DNA from 2 places in the Streptococcus himalayensis genome. Region 2 is predicted to be linked to the other one. Evidence: predicted binding sites of a transcription regulator. Region 2 holds the regulator's gene; the other holds the start of a gene.
What was found. Region 2 encodes NrdR, which represses ribonucleotide reductase genes. Its sites were predicted from a motif close to ACACNATATATNGTGT; they were not measured.

Region 1 (6,182 bases), 160 kb from region 2:
TCCTAATACTTCCCCATCAATAGGAGATGAAATCGTAATCTCCTTTTCTGAAGACTTCCACTCCCCATTGATATAATTTTGATAGTTTGTCACTATAATTCCTCCAACAAGTTAGTATTTTTCTATTTTACCAAAAATTCTGAAAATTTCAAGAACATTTTTTCAAGATAATGAATATTTTTGAAAATGAGACAATTTAGAAACATTCGACTATAATTTCTACTGATACGCTATGAAAATCAAAATCTGACTAGGTTTGTCTCAGCGTCAAGGTAATCGATAAAACTAGACTAGCTCGTGTCCTAAAAACCACAGGGGTAACGTAAGTTAGCTGAGGATCATTTCAAAATCCTTACAGATTGAAGAAAAAGTCCATTTTTGACAATTTCTTCAATCTTTTTCTTTTAAAAACTCTTAACAATACCTCTTTCTCAGCATTTCTAAAAGTTTCTATTATCTGGTAGTTAACCCCAAAAATAAAAATTTTTCTATCTCTAATAGGGTTGCTTTACGTTCTGAAGGATGGCACCATAATCCTTATTTCCAACCTTCAACAGTCCGCTGAGCTATTGGAGCAAGGTGAGTGAACGACCTTAGATGTTGACTGTTGACGAGTATGAAAAATCGTCTATACAAGCCTATTTAGCAACCTATATTTCCAAACTTTGGCTCTTTGTCAACTGTAGTGGGTTGACTTATCGTTAAGCACGAGAGGAGACGAATGTCGTCTTCTCTTTTGTAATGTTCAAAGCGAGGTAGATGCGTTTTTTGAAGTTGTCAAAGTTCCTATAGCCAAAGGCATTGCGCTTGATGTCTTTGATAAGTTTGTTGGTCGCTTCCAGTTTGGCGTTAGAATAAGGCAGTTCAATGGCATTAGCGATGTAGGTTTTGTAACGTATAAAAGTGTTTAACACCGTTTTAAACATTTTGTTGAGATGGGATAGCTCGTCTTGAATTAAGCCAAAGAAATGCTCGGTATTCTTCTCTTGTAAGTGGAAAAGGAGTAACTGGTAGAGGTCATAATAGCCTTTTAACTCAGGTACCAACTTGAATATCCTACGGAGACATTCTCTAGGGGTGATGGTTTCTCTGAAGGTTTTAGCGCAGAAAGGCTTAAGAGATAATTTCCGACTGTCCTTTAGAATGAATTTCGAGAAGTATTTGAGTGCACGGTATTCGAGCTCTTTGGTGTCATATTGCTTCATGAGTTGGATTCTTGTCTGATTGAGGGCACGACTCAAGTGCTGAACAATATGGAAGCGATCAAGGACAATCTTGGCATTAGGGAATAATTTCTTAATGAGCGGGATATAAGCCCCAGACATGTCTACAGTAACCACTTTGACCATGTTCCTGGCTTCTTTGGCATACTTGAAAAAGTGGTTTCGGATGGTTGTTTGTCTTCTGTTATCAAGGATAGTGATGATTTTCTTAGTGTTAAAATCTTGAGCAATAAAGGCCAGTTTGCCCTTCTGATAGGAGAATTCGTCCCAGGATATGATTTCAGGTAAGGAAGCATAATCCTCTTGAAACTGACATTGCTGGAGTTGGCGATAGACAGTGTAGGGTGAAATCGCCAGTTTAGACGCGATATGGGTAAGTGATTCTCTGTTTAGTAATAACAGAGTCATCTTCTGTCTGACCAACTCAGAGACTTGACAGTTTTTCTTCACGAGACTGGTTTCTGATACCGTGACTTTACGACAGGATTTGCATTGAAATCGTCTCTTTTTCAGACGAATCAGACTAGGAAAGCCACCGATTTCAATAAAAGGGATTTTAGACGGTTTTTGGAAATCATACTTCATCTGCCTTCCCTTGCAATGATGACATTTAGGAGGGGCATAGTCTAGGGTAGCGATAACTTCGATATGAGTTTTGTGCTGCATAACTTTGGTTAATGTGATGTGTTTGTCTTTAATTCCGATGAGTTGTGTGGTATGATTGATATGTTCCATAAGATACTTTCTAATGATGGTTTTGTCGCTTTTCATTATAAGTCTTATGGGACTTTTTGTGTACTCAAAAAGCTCCATAATATCCAAAGTGGGTTTACTCACTACAGATATTATAGAGCCCAAACTTTGACATGCATAAAAAAACAAACAGCTCGTTAAAACTGTTTGCTTCTACTTGTATCCTTTTAATCAAAGTCAACGTATTGTTTTTCCAACTCAAGAACTTCTTCCATCGTTGCACATTCTGTCAATGCACGTTCTGCAAGCTCTTGCATTTTCTTCGTATCTAGTTTCTTCATCAAGCTACGGGTACGAAGGACAGAAGTTGCACTCATTGAGAACTCATCCAAGCCCATACCTACAAGGAGTGGCACAGCTGTTTGATCTCCTGCCATTTCTCCACACATACCAGCCCATTTGCCTTCTGCATGTGCTGCTTTAATCACGTTGTTGATTAAGCGAAGGATAGATGGGTTGTATGGTTGGTAGAGGTATGAAACTTGCTCATTCATACGGTCAGCAGCCATCGTATATTGGATAAGGTCATTTGTACCGATTGAGAAGAAATCAACTTCTTTCGCGAATTGATCTGCCAACATTGCTGCCGCTGGAATTTCAATCATAATTCCTACTTCGATATTATCTGCAACTGCAACACCTTCAGCAACCAATTTTGCTTTTTCTTCTTCATAGATGGCTTTGGCAGCACGGAACTCTGTCACAAGAGCCACCATTGGGAACATAATCCGCAATTGACCATGAACAGATGCACGAAGAAGAGCACGCAACTGCGTACGGAACATTTGATTTCCAGTTTCAGAAATCGAAATACGAAGGGCACGGAAACCAAGGAATGGGTTCATTTCATGTGGAAGATCGAAATAAGGAAGCTCCTTATCTCCACCAATATCCATTGTACGAACCACAACTGGCTTGCCATTCATGCCCTCAAGGACTGCCTTATAAGCTTCATATTGCTCATCTTCTGTTGGGAAGTCTTGTGAATCCATGTAAAGGAACTCTGTACGGTAAAGACCAACGGCTTCTGCACCGTTTTCATTGACACCTTCAACGTCTTTTGGTGTTCCGATGTTAGCAGCTAGCTCAAAATGCTTGCCGTCAGCTGTGACTGTTTTTGCATCTTTCAACAAAGCCCATTCTGCCTTTTGCTTCGCATAGGCTTCACCAGCTGCTTTAAATGCTGCGATTTGCTCATCTGTTGGGTTGATGAGAACTTCACCTGTAATACCGTTTGCCGCAATCACATCGCCATCTTTCACGCGGTCTGTGATATTATTGGTTCCAAGAACCGCTGCAATTTCAAGGGTCCGAGCCATAATCGCTGAGTGGCTTGTACGTCCACCGATGTTCGTCACAAAGGCTTTTACAAAGTTTTTATCCAACTGTGCAGTATCTGACGGAGTCAAGTCATGGGCAATGACAATGACTTCTTCATTAATCATAGCAGGGTTTGGTAAGCGAACACCAAGTAGGTGAGAAAGAACACGCTTTGTCACGTCGCGAATATCTGCTGCACGTTCTTGCATGTATGGATTGTCCTCCATACCTTCAAAAATCGTGATGAACATATCCGTCACTTCTTTCAAACCAGTCTCTGCATTGACTTGTTTGGCACGAATCGTTTCCTTAATCTGACCAACCATTTCTGGGTCAGCAAGAACCATTAAGTGAGCGTCAAATACTTGCGCTGCTTCTTCGCCTAAGCTATCTACTGCTTTTTCACGGATAACAGAAAGCTCGTTTTGTGAAGCTTCAAGAGCTGCATCCAAACGAGCCTCTTCTGCGTTTGTATCTTCGACTGAAACAGTCTCAAATGACAAGTCCGGCTGAACGAGTAGATATGCTTTAGCAACGGCAACACCGTCGGATGCTGCAATTCCTTTAAGCATTTCAGTCATTTTATGCCAAACCCTCTTTTTCCATTGTTTCTGAGATTGCAGCGATTGCATCATCTGCATCTGCACCTTCAGCTGAAATCGTTACGTCAGCACCTTGACCAACACCAAGACTCATAACACCCATGATTGATTTAAGGTTTACTGATTTACCTTTGTACTCAAGAGTGATGTCTGATGCAAATTTACTAGCTGTTTGAACAAGCAAAGTTGCTGGACGTGCATGAATACCTGTCTCTGCCACAATGTGGAAATCTTTAGAAGCCATAGTTTGACTCTCCTTTAATGTTTTCTTTTTGTTAGGTTATGTGATAACCCTTACAATTTTAAATTATACCATCTTTGAAAAAATTTTTCAAGAATTTTATGTGTTTTCGGCGTGGCTTTTTTATGAGAATTACAGAAACTACCATAAAACGAGATTTTCAAAAGTAGATACGAAGACCACATTTTGGGTCTATCCAATAGAAAAAATAGGGCTTACCTTTTCCATTTAGCTTCCTCATTTCCTTGTCTCTCCTTGCTTTCTAGGCTTTTCCTTTCATTTCCAGCAAAAACTATATATTGTGTTTGTTTTTTAATTTTAGAATTATCAAACACAACATTTAGATGCTTTTTGTTGACAATTAAAATTTTTTTCGATATACTTTGTGCATATAGTTTTTAAAAAGGAGTTCCTTTAATGGTCACCATTTATTCAAAAAATAATTGTGTTCAATGTAAAATGACAAAGCGTTTCTTAGACACCAACCATGTTGCCTATAAAGAGATTAACTTAGATGAGCAACCAGAATATATTGAACATGTCAAGAGTCTTGGCTTTAATGCCGCTCCCGTCGTTCAAACACCAACCGAAGCCTTCTCTGGCTTTCAACCTGGTAAATTGAAAAAATTATCTTAAGGTAAACACCACTGATAAATGAGCGTATTTTCGCAATTCTTGTCGAACACTGTTCGACAATGTGCGGGAGTGGGCAACAAAATTGATTTCTCAGAAATCCGTTTTGGCCTGCTCCCCCTTTATTTTGTAGCCATACACAAGGAGAAAAAGAAATTTTATGAGTCTCAAACGATTAGAAGATGTCACTTATTTTCGTTTAAATAATGAAATTAATCGTCCTGTCGATGGACAAATCATGCTTCACAAAGATAAGGAAGCTCTCGCTGCCTTTTTCAAAGAAAATGTTGAACCAAATACCAAGACCTTTTCTTCAATTACGGAAAAAATCAATTATCTAATAGAAGAAAATTACTTGGAAAAAGAATTTATCGCCCTCTATGATCCTGCTTTTATCGAAGAACTAGCAAGCTTCATTCATGCCCAGGATTTTCAATTTAAATCCTTTATGGCAGCCTATAAATTCTACAATCAGTATGCCCTTAAAACCAACGATGGAGACTATTATTTAGAAAGCATGGAGGACCGCGTTCTCTTTAATGCCCTCTATTTCGCAAACGGAAATGAAGCCATCGCAAAAGACATCGCTGATGAAATCATTCACCAGCGTTACCAACCAGCTACTCCAAGCTTTTTGAATGCAGGACGAGCTCGGCGGGGAGAATTGGTTTCTTGCTTTTTGATCCAAGTGACAGATGATATGAATTCTATCGGTCGTTCGGTCAATTCTGCCCTTCAACTTTCTCGTATCGGAGGAGGGGTAGGGATTTCTCTCAGTAACCTCCGTGAAGCAGGGGCTCCTATCAAGGGATATGAGGGAGCGGCTTCTGGAGTTGTCCCAGTCATGAAACTCTTTGAAGATAGCTTTTCTTACTCCAACCAACTTGGGCAACGACAAGGAGCTGGTGTGGTCTATCTCAATGTCTTTCACCCTGATATTATCGCCTTTTTATCTACCAAAAAAGAAAATGCAGATGAAAAAGTGCGGGTTAAGACTCTCTCGCTTGGAGTCGTCATTCCTGATAAATTCTATGAATTGGCTCGTCAAAATGAGGATATGTACCTATTTAGCCCTTATTCTATCGAGCGTGAATACGGCCTACCATTTGCCTATATCGATATCACAGAAAAATACGATGAATTAGTTGCAAATCCAAAGATTAACAAAACAAAAATCAAGGCCCGCGATTTGGAGACTGAAATTTCAAAACTCCAACAAGAATCTGGCTATCCTTATGTCATTAACATTGATACGGCCAATCGTACTAACCCTATTGATGGAAAGATTGTCATGAGCAATCTCTGCTCAGAAATCCTTCAAGTGCAGGACCCTAGCCTTATCAATGATGCCCAAGAATACCTTCATTTGGGAACAGATGTTTCTTGTAACCTAGGATCCACCAACATTGT
Region 2 (6,182 bases):
TCCTGCTTCATGGGCAAAACCAGCAATCCGCTTATCATACTCACGAATTCCTTCTTCAGCATTCAAGACCATGAGGACCACATCAGAACGGTCAATGGCACGCATAGCACGCATAACAGAGTATTTCTCTGTATTCTCATAGATTTTTCCAGATTTACGCATACCGGCTGTGTCAATCATGGTAAATTCTTGACCTTCGCTATCTGTAAAAACTGTATCAATCGCATCTCGAGTCGTACCTGCAACGGGACTCGCAATCACGCGCTCTTCTCCCAAAATAGCGTTAATCAGACTAGATTTCCCAACATTTGGACGCCCAATCAAGCTGAACTTAATCATCTCTGGATTTTCTTCTTCAAGCTCTGCTGGAAGATTTTCCACAATGGCATCCAAAATATCACCTGTTCCAATTCCATGAACCGATGATACTGGGTAAGGATCTCCTAAGCCCAAGGCATAGAAATCATAAATGTCGCTACGCATTTCAGGGTTATCAACCTTGTTCACTGCTAAAATAACTGGTTTATTAGTCTTATACAGGATTTTGGCAACATATTCATCCGCATCTGTCACCCCTTCTTTTCCAGATACAACAAAGACGATGACATCCGCCTCACTCATGGCAATTTCTGCCTGATGCTTGATTTGCTCCATAAAGGGTGCATCGACATCATCAATTCCCCCTGTGTCAATGATACTGAAATGACGGTTGAGCCATTCAGCCGTTGCATAAATGCGGTCACGAGTGACACCTTCCACATCTTCTACGATGGAAATGCGTTCACCAGCAATCCGATTAAATAAGGTTGATTTTCCAACGTTGGGACGTCCCACGATGGCAATCGTTGGTAGAGCCATAATTTCTCCTTATAGTAATTTTTTCTTTGTTAAATAATCTTTAGTGACTGGATTTTCTGCTTGGGAAAATTGATCAGCCAAGCGTTCACTCCAAGTCGTAGTCACTCGATCCCCAGCGTAATCTTTTTGAATCTTATCATACTCTTTGATAACCTCTCTAGACTGCTCTTGATAACGCTCTTCAAAAATCACGTTGTCATAGGGCAAACGCGGTTTAGGGGGCCGACTTTGAGCTGGTTCTCCCAATGCAATCCCAAAAATAGGATAAACATAGTCTGGCAAGTCAAATAGCCTAGCTAAGTCTTCTGCCACTTCTCGCAGAACACCGATGATGACGCCTCCATAGCCTAAACTCTCTGCCGCAAGCAGAGTATTTTGGGCAGCCAAACTAGCATCGACAGAAGAAATCAAAAGATTCTCTACCCCTTCTGGGTGAAAAGTTGGGCTGTGAAGATTCACACCTTTTCCCGCACGATTCAAATCTCCTACAAATAGTAAAAAGACATTGGCAGCTAAAATAGCAGGTTGAGGGAGCAAGTCATAGAGCGCTTGTTTTTTCTCCTCACTTCGTACGACAATGATGGAGTAAGATTGAAAATTTTTCCAGCTGGAAGCCATTCGACCTGCTTCTAAAATTTCTCTTAATTCCTCGTCAGAAATTGATTTTTCCCCAAACCGGCGTACAGAAATATGACGCTTCATCAAATCAATGGTTTCATTCATCGGCGATTTTCCCCCTCCAATCTAACCTCTTCGGCTAGATATTTAATTCTCTCCATGACACGTTTGGCTTGCCACGTTTCATCTCCCTTTTTAGCAGCTGCAAAATGACGTTCCAAATCATCCATCGAAAAATTCGATGTGAAAAAGGTAGGTAGGTTTTCCTGCATCCGATGTTGCAAAATGACCTGCAAAATCTCATCTCGCGTCCAAGCTGACGCTTGCTCCGCTCCAATATCATCTAATATCAGAACTTCCGCCTTTTTGACCTCATCCACCTTTTCCTTGACCAAGCCTTCTCCAATGGCATTTTTTACATCCAGAACAAAACTAGGATAGTGGAGAAGCGTTGTTGAAGCCTTTCTTTTTTCCGATAAATCATGGGCTAATGCAGCCATCATGTAACTTTTTCCCACCCCGAAATCTCCGTATAAATACAAGGATTTCTTAAAATTTGGATAATTCGCTACAAACGTAGTCAGAAATTCAAAAGCCTGATAACGCCCTACATCATCCAAATCGACTTGCTTTAAACTAGCTGTTTTCAGGCTAGTTGGGAGGTTAATTAGATGGAGGCGGCTGTTAATCGCTGCTTCTTTTTGTGCAGCAATCAACTCTGGCGTTTCTTCATAAGATACATCTGCATAGCCTTCATTCTTGACTAAAATTGGTTTATAGCCCTTGGCAATATAGGATTCATCTCCCAGAACAAAGCGATTTCGCTCGCTAATGTACTGATTAAACTTTGAAACACTCCGTCTTACTTCTGCCTCTGTTAAATGAGCATCTCTGATAAAGGCTGCTACATCTGGATCTGACAAGATTTGCTGGACTAAGGCTTCATAATCCATTTGTCGGCCTCGTCCTTTTTGTGACAAGGTTTGTCCTACACTCTCCATCTACTCACCTCCTTGGTCTAATTTGGCCAATAACCTGCGTTTTTGCTCCTCTAATTCAGCTTGGCGCTCCTTACTGGTTTCATTTTTATAATCTGGATTGCTCCATTTAGGAACGTTGGTCTGTGGTTGCGGCTGTCGTTTTTCCTTTCGTTCCTTGACTTTTTGATTGCGCTCACGAATGCGTAACACTGCTGCTTCAGCACTGTTAATCCTCTGATAGGCAAAATCATTAGCTACTTTCATGGCGTACTGAATGGCAAGATTGGCTGAATTTTCCACATTGAAAGTCAACAGTAAAATCACATTGATGACCTCATCTAAGAGCCCTAAATCAGCCATATCTTCCAAACATTTGCGTTCTGACTGAACAATCGTTCCTCTTCGAATTTCTTTGATTTCTGCTAAAAATTCTATTGAGGACTTAGATTTGGCTTCATCAATCACAATCTTTTCCTGACTAGAAAATTCAGCTATCACTTTTACTTGATTAAGTTTTTGAGCCATCCGTTGGACAGAAATCACTTGTCCCACAGCTGTTTCCTTGGCTAATAGATAGGTTTCATACCAAGTCCAAGATTTTTGATCGGCAATGGCAAACAGAGCCAGCAAATCTTCTTTTTCATCCTTAAACCGCAGAAAGTCTCGGGCCATCAATTCCTTGAAATGGTTGATGTCAAAATCATTTGTTGAAGTTGTAGGAACAGAGGCAACACTTGGTACATCCATCAGCTGGGATAGTTTGAGGGTTCGTTTTTCCCCCTCTAAAGATCCAACTAATAAGGATTCCACAGCTATCTCTCCAATCTTCTTTTCCAAAAGACGACGATAAACCGCATTTTCTAAAAATTCTCGGGCAGATAGAGGTTCTCGAAGGAAAAAACGGTGCTGACTGTCTACTTCATACCAATCCAACAAATCAAAAGCCACTAACAAATCAAGGGCCTGCTTTAATCGGTCCATCCCAAAATTTAGATGATTTAAAATATGAGAAAAGTGAAAAATCCCTTCTCCATTGTCCCCAAAAGCAAGAAAATACTGATACACCATGGTGGCCTCTATCCCCAGAATCGGCAAATACAGGCGAACCAAATTGCTCGTATCCTTTGACACGATATTATTTTTTACAAATGAAAACGAATCATTTGGCTTCATCTAGTCTTCCTTTTTCTTCTTGGCAGATTTCGTAATTTGTTTGAGGAGGTTTTCTAACTCGCTGACATCTTTAAAACTGCGATAAACACTAGCAAACCGCACATAGGTAATCTCATCTAACTCTGCCAACTCTTGCATGACAAGATTCCCAATATTTTCACTTTCGATTTCGTCTTCGTTATTACTGCGCAGCTTTTGCTCAATTCGATTGACCACCGCATCGATTTCTTCACTAGAAACAGGACGTTTTTGGGCAGAGCGAATAATCCCATTGAAAATTTTGTCCCGCGAAAATTGCTCACGAGTTCCGTCTTTTTTGACGACAACCAAGGTTCGCTCTTCAACTCGTTCATAAGTCGTAAAACGATGTTGGCATTCCTCGCACGCTCTTCGACGTCGAATTGTATGTCCATCTTCGGCCTGACGACTATCTACGACACTTGATTTACTACCACCACATTTTGGGCACCGCATCTCTTTCCCTCCTTAATCCTTAGTACTCTATTATACCATGTTTTAAGCAATAACAAAAGCAGAGAGAAATAAAGAGCACACAAAAACCACATTTCAAACTCTATTGATTTGACATGTGGTTTTCTCATCATTTAAAATTCATCTCAACTTCAAGACCATAATGATCACTAATGACAGCGCCATTTTCACCATCAAAAACAACGTGTGAACGCTTCAGATTCCACTCTTTACTTGCAAAAAGATAATCAATCTTTAGTGCCTCTCTATTGCCTTCCCAGCCAGCAATATCTCCCTCAACCGTACAGGTACCTCGGATGCTTCTCGCAACTTTATGACTATCTTGTAAGGCTAATGAGCTTTTTAAGATGTGCTGATAGCCTTCATAATCGACTGGGTTATTAAAGTCTCCCATGAGAATGAAAGGTTTTTGAATATCTTTCAAGTGTCGTTCAAGCCTAGTCCATTCTTCTTGAAAGCCTTTATCCCACCAAGAAAGATGAACACTGCCAACAGCTATTGTCTGACCATCGATCTCTGTTTCTACTAGTAAAACCTTACGAGTGTGGTAGTCCGCTGGATCATCCATGCTCGAAACCGTTAATACTTCTGCCGTTAACGGAGTTTTTGACAGGATGGCGACCCCTTCATGAAATCGATCAAAGCCAATATGGTTGTATGCCCAACTCCAATAATAGTCTTTTCCCTGTTTAGCCAACTCCTCCACTAAACGAAGAGCATAGTGATCCTCATGGATCCCTATGCCTTCTGCGGATTGATAGTGAAGTGGGTCGGCAATTTCCTGACTATCCATCAGTTGGTTTACTTCTTGAAGAGCTACTAGATCATAGTCACGTTCTAGGATACGCGACACCAGTAATTGCAATTTCTCTTCCTGATTCTCTTCCATCCAACTATGTGTATTTAAACTTAGGAATGTTGCCATATCTTCCTCTTTTACAATTCGACTTTTGCAACGACTGCATTTGCAGCAGCTTGACCAAGTGTTTCAATCTTGACCTCTTTGACAGCAGTCATATTTGTAAAGACAACGACTGTTGTTGTTTCACGTCCTGCGGCTTGGATAGCAGCCAAATCTGCTGTAACAAGAGGTTCACCTGCTTGAACGGTTTGTCCTTCTGCTACATGAACTGTAAATGGTTGCCCCTCAAGGCTTACCGTATCCAGTCCAATATGCACTAATACTTCCAGACCTTTTTCTGTTTCTAAACCAAGAGCATGTTTGGTTGGGAAGATGCTGGTGACTTTTCCTGCAACTGGTGAAACAATCGTTCCATTAGCAGGCACAACTGCAAATCCATCCCCCATCATCTTTTGAGCAAACACAGGGTCTGTCACGGTGCTAATATCAATCACTTGCCCATCTGCAACCGTATGAACCTCTTCTGTCACCCCTTTAAAGTCCGTCGTAGCGTTAGATGTTACTCCGCTAGCTACGATTGTTTCAGGAATTACTTCTCCAGAATCCAACAAGTCTTGAATGTCAGATTTCAATACATCTGCCTTAGGTCCGTAAATCGCTTGTACACCTAAACCTTTGACTACCAAGCCCATCGCGCCTTCTTGTTTCCATTGTTCTTCAGTGCCGACTTTATCAATATCTTTGACCGTTACACGAAGACGAGTCATACAAGCGTCTACATCTGCAATATTATTTCTTCCACCAAGAAGGTTAATCACATTCACTGCTTGAGAAGCTGCTGCAACTTTGTTATCGCTAGCACCAGTTTCCTCGCCTTCGCCTCCATCTGTTTCATAATTTCCATTGCGCCCTGGTGTTGCGTAGTTGAATTTTTGAATCATAAAGTTAGCAATGAAGTACATAATTCCTGCAAAGAGGGCAGAAACCCAGATGAAGTTTAAAATATCACCACCAAGACCAGCACTAACGGCTAGAGGTGTACGTGTCAAGAATTCGATAGAACCAAATGAATGAACACGAAGGTGAACAAGGTCAGCCATCGCAAAGGCAAGCCCTTGCACCACGGCATAGATAAGGTAAAGTGGCATTGCAACAAACATGAACATGTATTCAACTGGCTCTGTTACCCCTGTCAAGAA

Region 1: the regulator NrdR is predicted to act here: its motif matches at 4,429-4,444, upstream of nrdH (glutaredoxin-like protein NrdH).

What each region holds. Positions count from the first base shown of each region.
Region 1 covers NZ_CP016953.1:1,254,120-1,260,301, reverse strand. The annotation lists gene BFM96_RS05940 (NADP-dependent glyceraldehyde-3-phosphate dehydrogenase) at 1-93, opposite strand, end outside; gene BFM96_RS05935 (ISL3 family transposase) at 702-1,958, opposite strand; gene ptsP (phosphoenolpyruvate--protein phosphotransferase) at 2,144-3,877, opposite strand; gene BFM96_RS05925 (phosphocarrier protein HPr) at 3,879-4,142, opposite strand; gene nrdH (glutaredoxin-like protein NrdH) at 4,557-4,775, shown strand; gene nrdE (class 1b ribonucleoside-diphosphate reductase subunit alpha) at 4,933-6,182, shown strand, end outside.
Region 2 covers NZ_CP016953.1:1,093,720-1,099,901, reverse strand. The annotation lists gene der (ribosome biogenesis GTPase Der) at 1-858, opposite strand, end outside; gene BFM96_RS05230 (nitroreductase family protein) at 868-1,581, opposite strand; gene dnaI (primosomal protein DnaI) at 1,578-2,477, opposite strand; gene BFM96_RS05220 (replication initiation and membrane attachment family protein) at 2,478-3,629, opposite strand; gene nrdR (transcriptional regulator NrdR) at 3,630-4,103, opposite strand; gene BFM96_RS05210 (endonuclease/exonuclease/phosphatase family protein) at 4,231-5,046, opposite strand; gene BFM96_RS05205 (PTS transporter subunit IIBC) at 5,058-6,182, opposite strand, start outside.